DNA from 2 places in the Nostoc sp. 'Lobaria pulmonaria (5183) cyanobiont' genome. Region 2 is predicted to be linked to the other one. Evidence: predicted binding sites of a transcription regulator. Region 2 holds the regulator's gene; the other holds the start of a gene.
The links. Region 2 encodes NtcA, which controls nitrogen genes in cyanobacteria. Its sites were predicted from a motif close to TNTGTANNNNNNNNTACANA; they were not measured.
Positions count from the first base shown of each region.

Region 1: the regulator NtcA is predicted to act here: its motif matches at 2,349-2,368, upstream of NLP_RS29275 (SAM hydrolase/SAM-dependent halogenase family protein).

Region 1 is NZ_CP026692.1:6,587,462-6,595,322, reverse strand. It holds gene NLP_RS29285 (ElyC/SanA/YdcF family protein) at 1-526, opposite strand, end outside; gene NLP_RS29280 (DUF2301 domain-containing membrane protein) at 526-1,182, opposite strand; gene NLP_RS29275 (SAM hydrolase/SAM-dependent halogenase family protein) at 1,514-2,317, opposite strand; gene pirA (arginine synthesis PII-interacting regulator PirA) at 2,427-2,582, shown strand; gene NLP_RS29265 (pentapeptide repeat-containing protein) at 3,524-5,638, shown strand; gene crtD (C-3',4' desaturase CrtD) at 5,829-7,343, shown strand; gene NLP_RS29255 (saccharopine dehydrogenase family protein) at 7,459-7,861, shown strand, end outside.
Region 2 is NZ_CP026692.1:5,197,960-5,205,820, reverse strand. It holds gene NLP_RS22915 (DUF3146 family protein) at 415-678, shown strand; gene NLP_RS22910 (Holliday junction resolvase RuvX) at 738-1,190, opposite strand; gene NLP_RS22905 (DUF3084 domain-containing protein) at 1,321-2,811, opposite strand; gene ntcA (global nitrogen regulator NtcA) at 2,980-3,651, opposite strand; gene fabI (enoyl-ACP reductase FabI) at 4,031-4,807, shown strand; gene hisB (imidazoleglycerol-phosphate dehydratase HisB) at 4,923-5,558, shown strand; gene NLP_RS22885 (ABC transporter ATP-binding protein) at 5,744-6,727, shown strand; gene NLP_RS22880 (SLBB domain-containing protein) at 7,225-7,861, shown strand, end outside.

The DNA.
Region 1 (7,861 bases), 1.4 Mb from region 2:
GAAACCAACTCCTACGGGCATGAACGTCCAAGGAAAAAAGATTAATCGATTCTATCTTTAAATTTGAATTGGATAGCCAACGCTCAAATTCAGCAGCAGATGCATAACTACGATCCTTAACCACAAAAGGTGTCGGAACAGCTACTACTTTTTCTGCTTCTAAACCGAGTTTTATGAAAGTGTCAGCCGACACGTCTGCAAAGTTCTTGTATCCGGTAAGATAACTTCCTCTTCCTAATGTACCTCCAGTAGTAATTATTTGATGATAAGAACCGTTTTTAAATTCAGTCAAAGCTTTTTCTATAGCGTAATCTGGTAGCCATCCTTCAACAACTAATACTTCTGCTGATTGTATCGGGGAAGTTACGGCGAGAAATGAGTGTACATGAGTAATAGTGAAAAATATTAAGTAAACAATCAAAGCGATCGCAATCGCCCACCCTTGAGCCGTAAGTGTCCACATTTCTTGGCGTTTGGTTAGTTTGATTTTGGGAAATTTTTGACACCGACGATTTTTTCTCCGCATTAAACCTTAGCTAAACGTTGTTCTTTCAAGTAGTTAAACACAGACTTATCTCCAATATCAGCAGGAATTGCTTGTACTGTCTTTCGGAGGGCAAATACTAAAAATAATATTGCCCAAGTTCCTAATAAAATGCCTTCTCCCTGAGTTGGTAAAATTCCCACCAAATGTCCTAACAACAGTAGCGGTACAATTGGGGTTAATACTTTGGTTTCCAGCCGATTGAAGCAAAAAGCCTCTTTAAAATAAATACCTGTCAAAGCTACGAAAATAAAACCAACCCCAAATAAGGTAATTGGCTGATTGTAAACAGCAAGAGCTAAAGGTTCACTACTAGTGATTGCCAGAATCACTGATGTGATACTACCAATCGCCCAAAAAACTTGCAATGCTCGGTGCAGTGATGCCATGTAGATATGGATGGTAAATAAACTTACACCAAGAGCGAGACTGAAACAAGCATATAGAGGTGTAAGTGCAGTTACAACAGTTGGGTTATTGTTGAGTAAAATCAAGGCGCTGCCGATCGCAAAGCTTAGTGCTGCTACCATTAAGCCAGCGCGATAGATAATTACACCAGTGCGATCGCTCTGAGTAATTGTAAATTCCCCAAACTGACCTTGATAAACTTCTGGTGCAGAGAGTGTTTGTGTAGTCATAGTTAAGAATATAATTATGAGTCTCTAGTAGAGTACAACAGGAAATTGCTCAAGGGTTACTTTTATTATTATGAGCAATAAGGTGAACTTCATGTCACCATTCCTAAACTTACGTCTTTCAGCAGTTGCTTTCTGGAAATTTTTGTCAGATTCGCACTGCCTACGATGAATGAAAATGCTTCTTTTTAAGTGGTGTGCAGTTGCCCAACCTCCGTTTTATATCTAGAATTTTCCCCTTTGTTTGCCTTTGCCACACATCAGTAACAGGCACTTTGCAGCCTGGTATTTTTTCACTGTCTTAACTTTAGCAATATTCACTTGTCTGATTTTCTTAAAAAAACAAGACTTCTAGTGCATCTTGTAAATTAATCTGTAATTGTGAGTGAGCATTTCCGCAATTAATAGCAATTTCTACCCAGCCGTGACTGCCAACTAAAGCTATTATCTCTCCCACTTTGACGTCACTGTAAGTTTCACAGCCTGGTACACTCAATCCAGCAACTTGCACATACCAATTTTTGCCTTGCACGTAACTCGCTGGAATGTTACTCACTAGGTTGCCAAAGTGGTCAATATATTGAATGCAACCCACTACACCAGTTGTTGTCTGCTTGCAGTTGCCTATATCCAGGTTTACCAAACTTACTGGATCAATTTCTTGTCCTAGCTGTTTAAGGGGCACACCACTAGCAAGATTAGCCGCCACTGGTGCAAAGATATCCCTACCGTGAAAAGTCTTGCTTGGTTGAGAAGTTCGCCAATAATTAAGATTTGTAAGTTCGACGGCTGCGATCGCCAGACTTTGACTAAGTACGCCGCTGAATATACCATTATCTGGCCCGACCAAAAACCCTTGAGTAAATTCTACTGCGATCGCTCGTCGCTTGCTTCCCACACCTGGATCTACTACTGCCAGATGTACTGTCCCCATTGGGAAATGAGCATAAGCATTCATCAGGCTAAACCTGGCTGCGGCGATGTCTTGCGGCGGAATTTGGTGCGTTAAGTCTACCAACGTCAATCTGGGGTTGATTTGGGCTATGACTCCCTTGATTATGCCTACATAAACATCGCGATCGCCGAAATCGCTCAGTAAAGTCACGAGTGGTTGTTGATCTATCTGGTTATTAGACATATTTTGGTAAAATTATATAAAAAATATATTTTCTGTAGCAACAGCTACAAAATATGTGCTATGTTAAGAATACAAGACATAAATTGAAAAATTAAACCAGGTAATCATTATGAATCAAAATAGACTACAAAGCATAAGCAAATCACGAGAAGCTCACAGAGCCAATATTCAAAGAAGCCTAGAGCATCGCTTGGAAATAGCCAGAGCAAAAGGCGACGAACAGCTAATTCGTCAACTGGAAGCTGAAATGAGGTATTCCAGCTAAATCAAGTTTTCATTGTTCATAGTTTTGTTGTGCAACCCGCTACGGCGGGTTTTTTTTGTATTTAGGGTGTTTTCTGGCAATTCTGGTAAAAGCTCATCATCCTTACTTAGAGGTTGTTTGAAAAGTATTTCACTGTGATTTTAGGCACTTTTAGATCCCCCCTAACCCCCCTTAAAAAGGTGGGAACCGGAATCAAAGTCCCCCTTTCTAAGGGGGATTTAGGGGGATCTAGAACTTTTTATACCGACAATACGACTTTTCAAACATCCTCTTAAGCAACGATATTGATTCTACTAAGCGAAAGTTCGTTCAACAATTTCTCAAAGGTATTGGTAAAGGGATGTTTACGACGGGCTGCGCCTACGCTCCTGTATTATGACCGAATAATTAGCAGAACTTGAAACACCGCAATTAGTGAGTAATGTTGCAAAGTAGACCGCTCCCATAAGTTCGGGAGCTACTCCCATAAGTTCGGGAGCTACTCCCATAAGTTCGGGAGCTGCTTCCATAAGTTCGGGAGCTGCTTCCATAAGTTCGGGAGCTGCTTCCATAAGTTCAAGAGCCACTCCCATAAGTTCAGGAACCGCTCCCATAAGTTCGGGAACTGCTCCCATAAGTTCGGGAGCCGCTCCCGTAAGTTGTGAGACTGCTACAGTTGCAATATTGATAACTACAGGCTAAGTATGGTGACACCAACTTCAATATTGCTGATGATACCTTAAGCATTCAAAGGTAAGGGTACGCAGTCATGCGCCTATACCGCGTGTTGCATCCAAAATTTTTGTATTTTCCTTATTTTGCCAAAATCCGAAATATTGCATAGCAAACTTGTATAAAATCTCAGTGATACCAATTCTCTAAAATCCGTCACCAAATTCAAACCCCCAAACCCAGATTTAATCTGACTTTCTTAATTACGAATTACAAATTAGTACGCCATTATGCCGCCAGACTACTCCGGTCAAAATCTCCGAGGTCGCTCTTTTAAAGGTCAAAACTTGACTGGAGCCAACTTTAGCAAGGCAGATATTAGAGGGGCAAACTTTACCAAGGCGATTCTTAAAGATGCTGACTTCACAGGTGGTAAGGCTGGACTACAGCGACGTTGGACTATTGGGTTGCTTATAGCCTCGTGGCTGCTATCGGGAATATCAGGGTTTTTCTCAATCTTAGTTGGTGTATTGGTCGCATATATTTTAGATATCAAAAGCACTCAAAACGTCATCATCGGGATAGTTTCCCTAATTTGGATACTGGTTTTTTGTATTATTACTATTCGTAAGGGTTTAACAGCAGGTTTAGGAGCCTTCGCCGGAGCCTTCGCCTTCGCCTTCGCCGGAGGCTTCGCCGGAGCCTTCGCCGGAGGCTTCGCCGAAGCCGTCGCCGGAGTCGCAGCCGGAGCCGCAGCCGCAGCCGGAGCCTTCGCCGGAGCCGCAGCCGCAGCCGTAGCCGGAGCCGCAGCCGGAGTCGGAGCCGTCGCCGCAGCCGCAGCCGTAGCCGTCGCCGCAGCCGTAGCCGGAGCCGCAGCCGTAGCCGTCGCCGTCGCCGGAGCCTTCGCCGGAGCCTTTGCCGGAGCCTTCGCCGGAGCCTTTGCCGGAGCCTTCGCCGGAGCCTTTACATTATTTAGCGCTTACATTGGCTGGCGTAGTTTAATGGGAGATGAAAAAGATGCTTGGATTCGCTCATTTGCTCTCGCCTTTGCTGCGACAGGTGGAACCAGCTTCCACAATGCCAATTTAACCGATGCTGATTTTACTGGTGCAACCCTGAAAAACACAGATTTTAGAAAAGCAAACCTAACACGCACCCGTTTTTATGAAGCAAAAAAACTTGACTTTGCCAGAGTTGACGACACCATATTAACTAAATTAGCTGTTATAAAATTACTCGTCACTGGTAATGGTCGAGGAAAATCTTATGCTCGTGCAAACCTGAAAGGCGCTAACCTGATAGGTGCAGATTTAAAAGAAGCGAATTTAAAAGATGTTGATATTACAGAAGCCACCTTCCAAGGCGCTTGTTTAGAGCGGGCAAACCTAACTTTAGCTCAAGCTGTAGGTACTAACTTCACCAGCGCCCAAATGACAGGTGCTTGTGTAGAAGCGTGGAATATTGAAAGTACAAGCAAATTAGATAATATAGATTGTCGCTTTATTTATCTTCTCGAACATCCCAAGCCTGAAACAGAAGACCGCGAACGCCGTCCTAGTAGTGGCGAATTTCAACCAGGAGAATTTACCAAGCTATTTGAAGAAGTTTTAAATACTGTTGATTTAATTTTCCGCGATGGTATCAACTGGAAAGCTTTTGTTAACGCCTTCCAAACAGTACAAAATCAAAATGAAGACACAGAATTAGCCCTACAGAGTATTGAAAATAAAGGTGATGGTGTAGTAGTCGTTAAGGTTGGTGTACCTGATGGTGCTGATAAAGAAAAGATTCATAGTGATTTTGCACAAAGTTATCAGCTGACATTGCAAGCTGTAGAAGAAAAATATAAAGCACAATTACAAGCTAAAGATGAGCAAATAGTCGTTTATCGCCAACAAAGTGGAGAGATGGCAGAGATTGTAAAATTATTAGCTAATAAACCGATTAATGTTCAAGTTGACAATAAAGTTGAGAATAAAAATATGACTAACAGTAATGATGCCAGCCGCAAAATTGAAATTGGCAGCGTTGGCAGAGATTTTAATGCCAGTGGACAAGCTTTAAATTTGGGTGATATTAGCGGTACGGTAACAAATACTATCAACCAGTTACCAGCGTCTCCCGAACCAGAGAAACCGGGAATTAAGGAATTGTTGACGCAATTGCAAGCAGCGATTGAGGCTGATACAAACTTACCTCAAGAAGATAAAGCTGAGGCATTAGAACAAGTGAAAGCCTTAGCAGAAGCGGGGAAAAGTCCTCAAGAGGGGGCGATGCAAAAGGCGGCGAAAACGGCTATAAAGATTTTAAAAGGGACAATTTCTAGTTTACCCAGTGCCACAAAGTTGGTTGAACAGTGCAGCAATCTATTGCCGTTGATTTCAAATTTTTTGGGTTTAGGGTGATCAGTTGGTGATTCACTTTTACCTCTCTCCAAACCTCTCTCCTAAGAGGAGAGAGGCTTTGAATCTTACTCCCCTTCCCTTATAGGGAAGGGGTTGGGGGTTAGGTTTCTTTGCAGTACGCTGGGCACAGATGGCGCAGAGAAGGTAAAATTATAAGTAAAAGTATTAAGAATTTTAAATAAACTAATCAATGTCCAGCATTTCTCTTGACAAAAGTAACTCTCATGTCGCCGTTATCGGTGCCGGAATAGGTGGACTGACTGCTGGAGCATTATTAGCTCATAGAGGTTACAGCGTCTTAATTTTGGATCAGGCCCTCGTACCCGGAGGCTGTGCTTCGACGTTTAAACGGCAGGGATTTACCTTTGATGTGGGAGCAACTCAGGTGGCGGGGTTGGAACCAGGGGGAATTCACCACCGCATTTTCTCAGAATTGTCAATAGATTTACCGCCAGCAACGCCTTGTGATCCTGCTTGTGCAGTCTATTTACCTGGGGAAAGCACACCAATTAATGTCTGGCGCGACCAAGAGAAATGGCAAGAGGAACGACAAAAACAGTTTCCTGGTAGCGAACCGTTTTGGCAGTTGATGGCAACTTTATTTAATGCCAGTTGGGAATTTCAAGGACGCGATCCGGTGCTACCACCACGTAATTTATGGGATTTGTGGCAGCTAGCGCAAGCAGTGCGTCCCAGTACATTAATTACTGTACCCTTCACTTTGTTTACGGTAGGAGATGCTTTACGGTTATGTGGACTGGGAAATAACCAACGACTGAGGACTTTTTTAGATTTGCAACTGAAGTTGTATTCCCAGGTGGATGCAGAGAAGACAGCATTACTTTATGCCGCAACAGCGTTGAGTGTATCCCAACTGCCCCAAGGATTGTTTCACCTCCAGGGAAGTATGCAAGTACTAAGCGATCGCCTGGTACAATCTTTAGAAAGAGATGGCGGCAAATTGTTGATGCGCCACACTGTAGAACAAATCAAAGTAGAAAACGGTAAAGCCAGTGCTGTAGTCATTAGAAATCAGAAAACTGGCGAAGTCTGGACAGAAGCAGCCGACCATATAGTTACTAATGTCACCGTGCAAAACTTGGTGCAGTTATTGGGAGAACAAGCGCCATCTGCATATAAAAACCGCGTGGAAAAACTACCCCAAGCATCGAGTGCGTTTGTGATTTATTTGGGTGTAGATGCCAGCGCGATTCCGCCTGGATGCCCTCCCCACCTGCAATTTTTGTATGATGTGAATGGGCCCATTGGCGAGAATAATTCCCTATTTGTTTCCGTCAGTCATCCTGGAGATGGCCGCGCACCAGAAGGGAAAGCGACAATTATCGCTTCTTCATTTGTCGATCCTGCACAGTGGTGGCAGACTGATGATTATGAAGGACTTAAAGAAAAGTTTACCCAAGAAGCGATCGCTCGTCTTGCCCAATACTTCTATCTCAAACCAGAAACGATTATTCATCAAGAAGCCGCAACACCGCGCACCTTTGCTCATTTCACAGCCCGCGATCGCGGTATAGTTGGCGGTATTGGTCAAAGAATTCCTACCTTTGGCCCCTTTGGGTTCGCCAATCGTACACCAATCCAGCATCTGTGGTTAGTTGGTGACTCCACCCATCCAGGCGAAGGTACTGCTGGAGTGAGTTATTCGGCGCTAACGGTAGTTAGGCAAATTGAAGCGCAAAACTGATCAACTAACACTAATTGAAAAGTCCTCCTTCGTTGGCAGGCAAGTCATACTTGTAACCGATGACAAAGGGGACAGAAAACTGCTGAAATAAGATTAGTATTGCTAATCTGGAGTAATGACAGACAGCGTTTTAATTATTGGTGGACGGGGGCGGATTGGTAGCACTGTTGCTCAGGATCTAGCTACCCATACGCAGGCACAAATTACGATTACTGGACGTTCTGCGGAGTTTGGGGAGGCTGTTAGCTTGTCTTCGGGAGGACAAGTGCAGTTTTTGGTGTTGGACTTGGCAGAACTTGACAAGCTGCGAGATGCGATCGCAAACTCTAACTTAGTCATCCACTGTGCTGGCCCATTTCACTATCGAGATACTAATGTTCTCGAAACCTGTATTGCTCAAGGCGTTAACTATGTAGATGTCAGCGACCATCGTTCCTACACCAGCAAAGCTCTCAAGTATAATGAACAAGCTGCTGCGGCTGGCGTGACGGCAATTATTAATACTGGCATTTTTCCTG
Region 2 (7,861 bases):
CCTTCAATGACGCAATTGTGACAGGAGGGTTGAAGACTGCTAATTTGATTATTGACGGTAGAGACTGCTTCACGTTGCGAATGGAAACGATTGCTCAAATGTGCCAGTAGTTGAAGTGCGATCGCTAGAAGCAACGAAAAAATTAGCATTTCTCGTTTGATTTATTTTCCAATCTCTACGACTAGCTGTGACCCTCGAAGGAAGACTCACTAACCCTTGTCTAAAAGACGCTACGCGTAGCTTGCTTACCTATCGGTGGTGCGGCTTCAGGATAGTGAAGTAGTTTTGCTCATAAACACAACCTAGTCAACTACAAATACCCACTTTGTCAGTTTGTTTAATTAAGATATGTTTGGTAAATAAAATAAATAGCCTACATCATCGGCTGTTATTCCACACTTGGCATAAAGCATTGTGAGTGCAAAACGTCTGCCAGAAACCATTGCCCATGTCAGAATTACCCGCCAATCCTGGCAACACGGCTTCCTTGAGGGCGAAGTGAGTGCAGGTGAGTTTGAGTGGCATTTCCAGTGGCATTTTCGCCGGGGAGAACTTGCCGTCAAGCCTTCCCAAGGTCGCGCCTTGATCAAAGAACCCCTCGGTCGATTCTTAGAGCAACAAGATTACCAGCTAGAGCCTGGAGGAGACTATGCTTTTACGATTCGGGCGGAACTTTAAAACTTAGGAGTTATTCAATTTTGGATTTTGGATTTTAGATTTTGGATTGAAGAAAAAATTTAAAATTGGCTGGCTGCTGATTCAGTGAGGCGATTTAAGTATCTTTCGATTAAAAGGATGGCAACAATGTCATCTATGGGTCTTGGTGGCTGTCGTAGACCCTGTGGCAATAGCTTTATTAACCCTTTGGGCGGGAACATTTGCCAATAGCGATCGCGTGCTTCTAAGGTTGTGTAGCGCTCATCCACTAAAATAATGCTCAGGGGTTCTGTCAATTCTTGATATAATTTCTCTCTCCACTGTTTGGCTGTAGTTTGGTCGCCCATGACCATCAAAGAGATCGGAAACCTTTGACGCAGTGTCTCAATGGTAGCGATCGCCTCTTTTGCTAGCACGACCTGATGATAATGCAGTTGCCGATCCAGTCCCATCACCGCTAAACCACATTTATCTCGACCTGGATCAAACCCCAAGATGACTGGTTGCGTTGGTGAAAATTCACGGAAATTCATAATAAATTAAAAATTAAAAATTAGAAATGTTCGCGTCGTGTCTGCTAAATAAAAAATCCAGCTACAGCAACTATTTTGGCTGCTGTTCAATATATTTAAATCTTACTAATAACAGCGTACAAATAATTTTTTAAGTACTAAAAATAATTTTTCCGTTAACTATTGCCACCAATTTTACTCTCAATGGCCCGGCTGTATAAGTATCCTCTGCTGCGATCGCTTTGATCTCCAAGGGTTGATTATACTGTCTTAGTTGGCTGACAAAGCGCAGAAAAGTCCCTTCTACTTGGACATTTTCGACAATTCCGGCATTACGGGCACGAAATTGGGAAGCAGAAATCAGTATTTCTAGGCGCTGCTGTAACTGATAAGATGTCATGGTTTTGGAATCAGCAGTAGTCGTAGCTAGCACCGCGCCTCCTGAAAAAACTAGTTGATTCTGGGCTGTATCCGCGAAAAATTCTATCTGCTTTTCTCCCCTGACGTAATTACCAGCAGAGAAAATTCGCACGACGTATTCTTTACCATCGCCAATCTGCTTGCTCAATTGATCGACTCTATCCTGGGTCACACGCAGTAGCTCTACATTTGCAGGATTTGCACCAGGTTCGCTTAATTCAAGGTTGGCGTTGCGATTGGCTTCTTGTAAAAGTTGTACCACTGCCTGACGAGCAGCAGCAGGTTGAGTAACACGAATGACAGCAGCGGACAGAACTTGACCGCGAACTAAGGCCAGCTTACCCAAACGCAGGTCGCGGTAGGACTGATAATATTTTTCCAGCCTGGCAACTTCCTGTTCTAGTTCCTCCTGTTGTGCTTCCAATTCTTTGAGGCGCGATTCTCGTTTGGCAATCACTTGCTCTCGTGCTGTAATTTCTACATTACGTTTTTGAATTAGTTGATCCAGTTGGGCAATTTTTTGATCGCGCTGTTCTATGGCTTCTTGACGGTTAGCAAGTTCGCGATCGCGTTTTTCAATTGCTGTTTTAGCTTCGTCAATGGCTTTTTTCGCTTCGGCATACAGTCTTTGACGTTCTGTCTTCAGTAGTTCAACTGCCGCCTGTAGTGCCTTTCTCTGGTCGTAAACACTTTGCAATTCAGCTATGGCTTTTTGGTATTGAGTTACCACCCGATCTAGCTGACCTTGAGTGCGTTGGAGTTGAGTTTGGGTTTGGGCTTGCTGACTAATTGTGCGGTTCAACTGAGCTTGTGTTTGCCTCTGTTTGGCATTTGCCGCCTGCAAGGATTGATTAATTGCCTGCAAGTCTTGTTGTGCCTTTGCTTGGGCAATTCTTGCTTGGTTTAGCTCACTCTCTACCTGACTTTTCTGAGTTTCTGCGGTTTTTAGCTGTTCCCGCTTCTGTCTAAGGTCTGTTTGAATATCCTCTAACTCAAAGACTCCTTTTCGCAAGCCTTCGTCGGCAGCGAATAAAATCCCTAAAGTTGATGCTGAAATCAAACCACCAGTAAAAATTGTTACTAGTACAGCAGTGTTTTTCGGACGGAGCTTAAAAAGTGAGAGGCGGGCTTTGCCAACTCGTGTGCCGATGCGATCGCCCACGGTGGCAATTACGCCTCCCAGAATCAAAATTGCTGCGATGAGGATGTATCCGGTGGTCATCTTTAGCTACCGAAATCCTTCCAGATACAGCCTACTACTTTTAAGCATTGTCTGTGGAGAAGTGGAAATTGGCAATAGCTGAAATTATTCAATTTTAGATTTACCTCTAGCTATTAGTGTCATCTTTCAAAATACAACACGCGCCGACTCCCCTTTCTCCAATTGTTTTTATGTGAATTGCCTACTTAAGGTAACAGGTTTATGCACAGTAATCTTCTTTTTGTGAATAGAAATCATCTTTTTTTCACGCAAATCTCCCAGTAGCCTGGTGACAGTAACACGAGTTGAACCAATTGCTTCTGCGATCGCTTGATGAGATAACTTCAAATCAATTGTGATCCCATCTGCACAAGGAACGCCAAAATCTCGACAAAGAATTAACAAAAAACTCACTAACCTAGAACCCATATCTCGGTGAGCGAGAGTTTCAATCATCATCTCTGTTTGTAAAATTCGCGAAGACAGACCTCGCAGCATTAACATTGATAATTCTGGATTTTCCTTGAGTGCTAGCTCTACCTGTTCAATTGGTGCTGACAGTAATTCCACAGGAGTAAATGCAACCGCATGGTAAAACCGATCCGACTTATTTCCTGTCAGCAATGACAATACACCAAAAACACTGTTTTCCCGCAGCAACGCTACCGTTATTTCCTCTCCTGCCTCGTACACCCTGGAAAGTTTAACAGCACCTTTCAAAAGAAAATAAACTCGTTCGGCAGGATCGCCAGGAAAAAAGATCGTTTTATTGCGTTCAAACGTTTCCACAACTGGCGGAAACGCCCCGGTCGCCATCTGACGAAAAACATTTGCTAGGGCTTTATCTTGTGTCACGATCATCTCCCTTCCCCTACCCAATGCCGGAAAAACAAAAACTGATTACCTAAGAATACACCCGAAAAATGAATAAAGCACCGTCAACCTTTCTGTACTTTCCTATACTCAAACAAATCTCTTCATAACTCTTTGTTTATAATGATACATAATTGTTGATCCTTTCAGCTACTAATTGTTGATAAGTAGTTCCAATAGCTGTATTCAAAAGGTTTTTTGAAGAACAAATAAAGATATCTTGAGAATATCTTTATAAAAAATCAAGATTTTTCTCACAGTAAACACCGTTAGCAATATTCATTTTTGTCAATCCTGTATAAAACAAAGACAAAACGTGCCTCAGATTCTAGTATGCTCCTAATGATCGATCGCATTAACAATTTCTATGCTAAATCTGACTGCAAAAAATGCCCTTGTTACAGGTATTGCCAATAACCGCTCGATCGCCTGGGGCATTGCCCAACAACTGCACAAAGCCGGAGCAAACCTGGGTATCACCTACCTGCCGGATGAACGCGGCAAGATGGAGAAAAAAGTTGCAGAATTGGTAGAACCCCTCAACCCCAGCTTATTTCTTCCCTGTAATGTCCAAGATGAAGATCAAATTAAATCTACCTTTGAGACAATCCGCGAACAGTGGGGAAAGTTAGATATTCTGATCCATTGTCTGGCCTTTGCAAGCAAAGACGATTTAACTGGAGATTTTAGCCAAACCTCTCGTTCTGGCTTTAACACCGCCTTAGAAATCAGCACCTACTCACTAGTGCAGTTAAGTGGTGCAGCTAAACCTTTGATGACAGAGGGAGGTAGTATCGTCACTCTGACATATTTAGGTGGTGTTAGGGCAATCCCTAACTACAACGTCATGGGAATTGCCAAGGCGGGGTTAGAAATTAGTGTGCGTTACCTGGCTGCTGAACTAGGTCCGCAAAATATTCGCGTGAATGCCATCTCCGCAGGCCCCATCCGCACTTTGGCATCTTCAGCAGTGGGTGGGATTTTGGATATGATTCATCATGTAGAAGAAGTAGCTCCCCTACGACGTACCGTCACTCAATTAGAAGTAGGCAACGCTGTGGCTTTCTTGTGTAGTGATTTGTCCAGCGGCATTACCGGACAAATTCTCTATGTAGATGCAGGATATGAAATTATGGGAATGTAAGATAATTTGGGCATGGGGCATTGAGGATTGGGCATTGGGAATTGAGTATTAGTAAAATTCTTGTCCATTTCTCATTCCCCATGCCCCATGCCCTATTCCCCATGTCCAATTTCCTATGCAAATCAGCAAAATTAATTTAAACTACGATCGCTTAACTGAAACCCCTCGGATTGCCACTGTTCACCGCACCACTGGTGAAACGAATGTGCAAGTTACCATCAACCTGGATGGTAGAGGAACTTGCACAGCAGCAACAGGTATTCCGTTTTTGGATCACATGTTGCATCAAATTGCCTCCCACGGGCTGATTGATATTGATGTCCAAGCCAAGGGAGACTGGGAAATTGACGATCATCACACTAACGAAGATGTAGGCATTACTTTAGGGCAAGCTTTTAACCAAGCACTAGGCGACAGAAAAGGTATTGTCCGCTTTGGTAATTTTCTTGCACCATTGGATGAAGCCTTAGTTCAGGTAGCACTAGACTTTTCTGGACGTCCTCACCTCAGCTACGGCTTGCAAATTCCTACTCAGCGGGTAGGAACCTATGACACCCAACTGGTGCGAGAATTTTTTGTGGCTTTGGTGAACCATAGTCAAATGACATTGCACATTCGACAATTGGATGGTATTAATTCCCATCACATTATTGAAGCGACATTTAAAGCCTTTGCAAGAGCAACGCGGCTGGCGGTGGAAATTGATCCCCGACGTGCTGGCTTAATTCCCAGTTCTAAGGGAGTTCTATGAAAGGAGTCAAATTGGATATTGTGCATTGGGCATTGGGCATCGGGAAAACTCTACCCTTGTCTTCCTAGTCCCCAATCCCCAGTCCTCAGTTCACGATAATTGACACACAGCTTGGTGATGGTTATTATCAGCCTACTGGGTAATTTTTAATTAATACCAAGCTGATAAATAGTTATTTAACCGAGATGAAGTCTGTTGCAGATGACCCTAATTCTCAACTTAATACGACAGACATTCCGCCAGTAGTCCTAACTTCTGAGTTGCGAAAAGTCTATCGCACTGGTTTTTGGCTAAATCAAAAAGTAGTATCTCTCAAAAACTGTTCTTTAACAGTTTACAAAGGCGAAACCTTTGGGTTGCTGGGGCCTAACGGTGCTGGTAAAACCACCCTTTTAAAATTATTGCTGGGAATTATTCATCCCACCTCTGGACGGGGATCGTTGTTGGGTAAACCAATAGGCGATCGCAGTGTTAAGCAACATATTGGCTATCTACCAGAAAATCCCTATTTGTATGACTATCTCACTGGTTGGGAGTTTTTGCAGCTTGCTGCTGGGTTATTCCAAATTCCCCAAAGTGTCCAACGCCAGCGGATTCCCCAACTACTGGAATTAGTCGGTTTATCCCAAGCCGATGCCCGTAAAAAGCTCCTGCGTCGCTATTCCAAAGGAATGCTACAGCGTGTTGGTATGGCACAGGCATTAATTAATGAGCCAGATTTAGTTTTTCTGGATGAACCGATGTCTGGTCTCGATCCAGTGGGACGCTACCAAATGCGAGAAATTATTCTGGCGCTCAAAGCTGCTGGTAAAACAATTTTTTTTAATAGCCACATTCTGAGTGAAGTAGAACAGATTTGCGATCGCATTGCCATCCTCGCTCAAGGTGAACTAATTTGCTCTGGTTCCCTCAATGAACTCTTAGGCGTAGGCGACACATATCACGTCAAAGGTCAAGGTGGTCACTGGGAAATTCTCAAAAAATGGATACCCACTCTCATATTTGAGCCTGATGGTTCCTGGCACGGTACACTACAAGATGATTACTATGATTTTCTTGCCAGTCTTCGTCTCATGGAAGGTAAAATTATCGCCATTAACTTGTCACGTCACTCCCTAGAAGAATTTTTTATTCAACAAATCCAAAGAAAAAACAACTCATTGAATTAGTCTTATTGCCAAATAGTAAATTGTCGACTGGCTTGAAGAACAAAACCCAAATTCTGCCTTTTTAAGTTCTCTTTACCCAACACAATCCACAAAAAATGAAATCCGACATCTTTTCAAGGTTATTTGTATTTATTTAATGAACTTGTTCCTAATTTTAGTAGTCCCTTACTACTCATCGCAGATTTTAAATATCATCAAATTAACTTTGACAAGAAAACTTTATTCGTCACTACTTGATTGTTGGCTAACAGACAATTTCTTGTAGAAACTGGGTTTAGTTGCGTAAATCCTATATTTTTTGATATTGCTCTATTCAAGCAACATTAACTTTAAGCTAACTTCACTAAAAATTTAAGTTCAATAAACAAATTTACTCCGGAAAATCACACTTTTCTAGGAAAATAAGAGTGTCGGGGAACTTGAATATTTAGGTATAGTCAAAATAAAAATGTTTAGACAGTACTTTATTGATTGTAGTTTCAGAGTCTCAGGTAAATATGCTTAACAAAAGTTTGTCTAAATTCCTAATTCAGCCAGCTGTAGGTATGGCTTTTTTAACTGCTGTCAATGCCGCTGTGTCATCTGCCAGTCTTGCTCAGGGACAACCATTACCACCAACTACACAACCACCAATCATACAAACACAATTAGATACTAATTATTCATTGGGAGGCGGCGATCTCATCCGTGTAAATGTATTTGAAGTACCTGAATATACAGGTGAATACCAAATTCCCCCAGGTGGAGCAATCAACCTACCTTTAATTGGCAGTGTGTCCGTACTAGGGCTAACAACTGAACAAGCTTCTGATGAAATAGCTAGAAGATATGCTCGCTTCCTCAAACGTCCCTTGATCTCAGTCAATCTGTTATCGCCTCGTCCCATCAATATTTTCGTTGCTGGAGAGGTGACACGTCCTGGAGCTTACACTCTAAGCTTGAGCGGTGGCGCTGGGAACAATCCAGGTGTACAATACCCCACTGTATTAGCCGCATTAACAACAGCGCAGGGGGTGACTTTAGCTGCGGATGTGACTCAAGTTCAATTACGGCGTAAGATAGGACGTTCTTCAGAGCAAGCTGTCACCCTCAATTTGAAGGAACTCATTCAAACAGGCAACTTATCGCAGGATA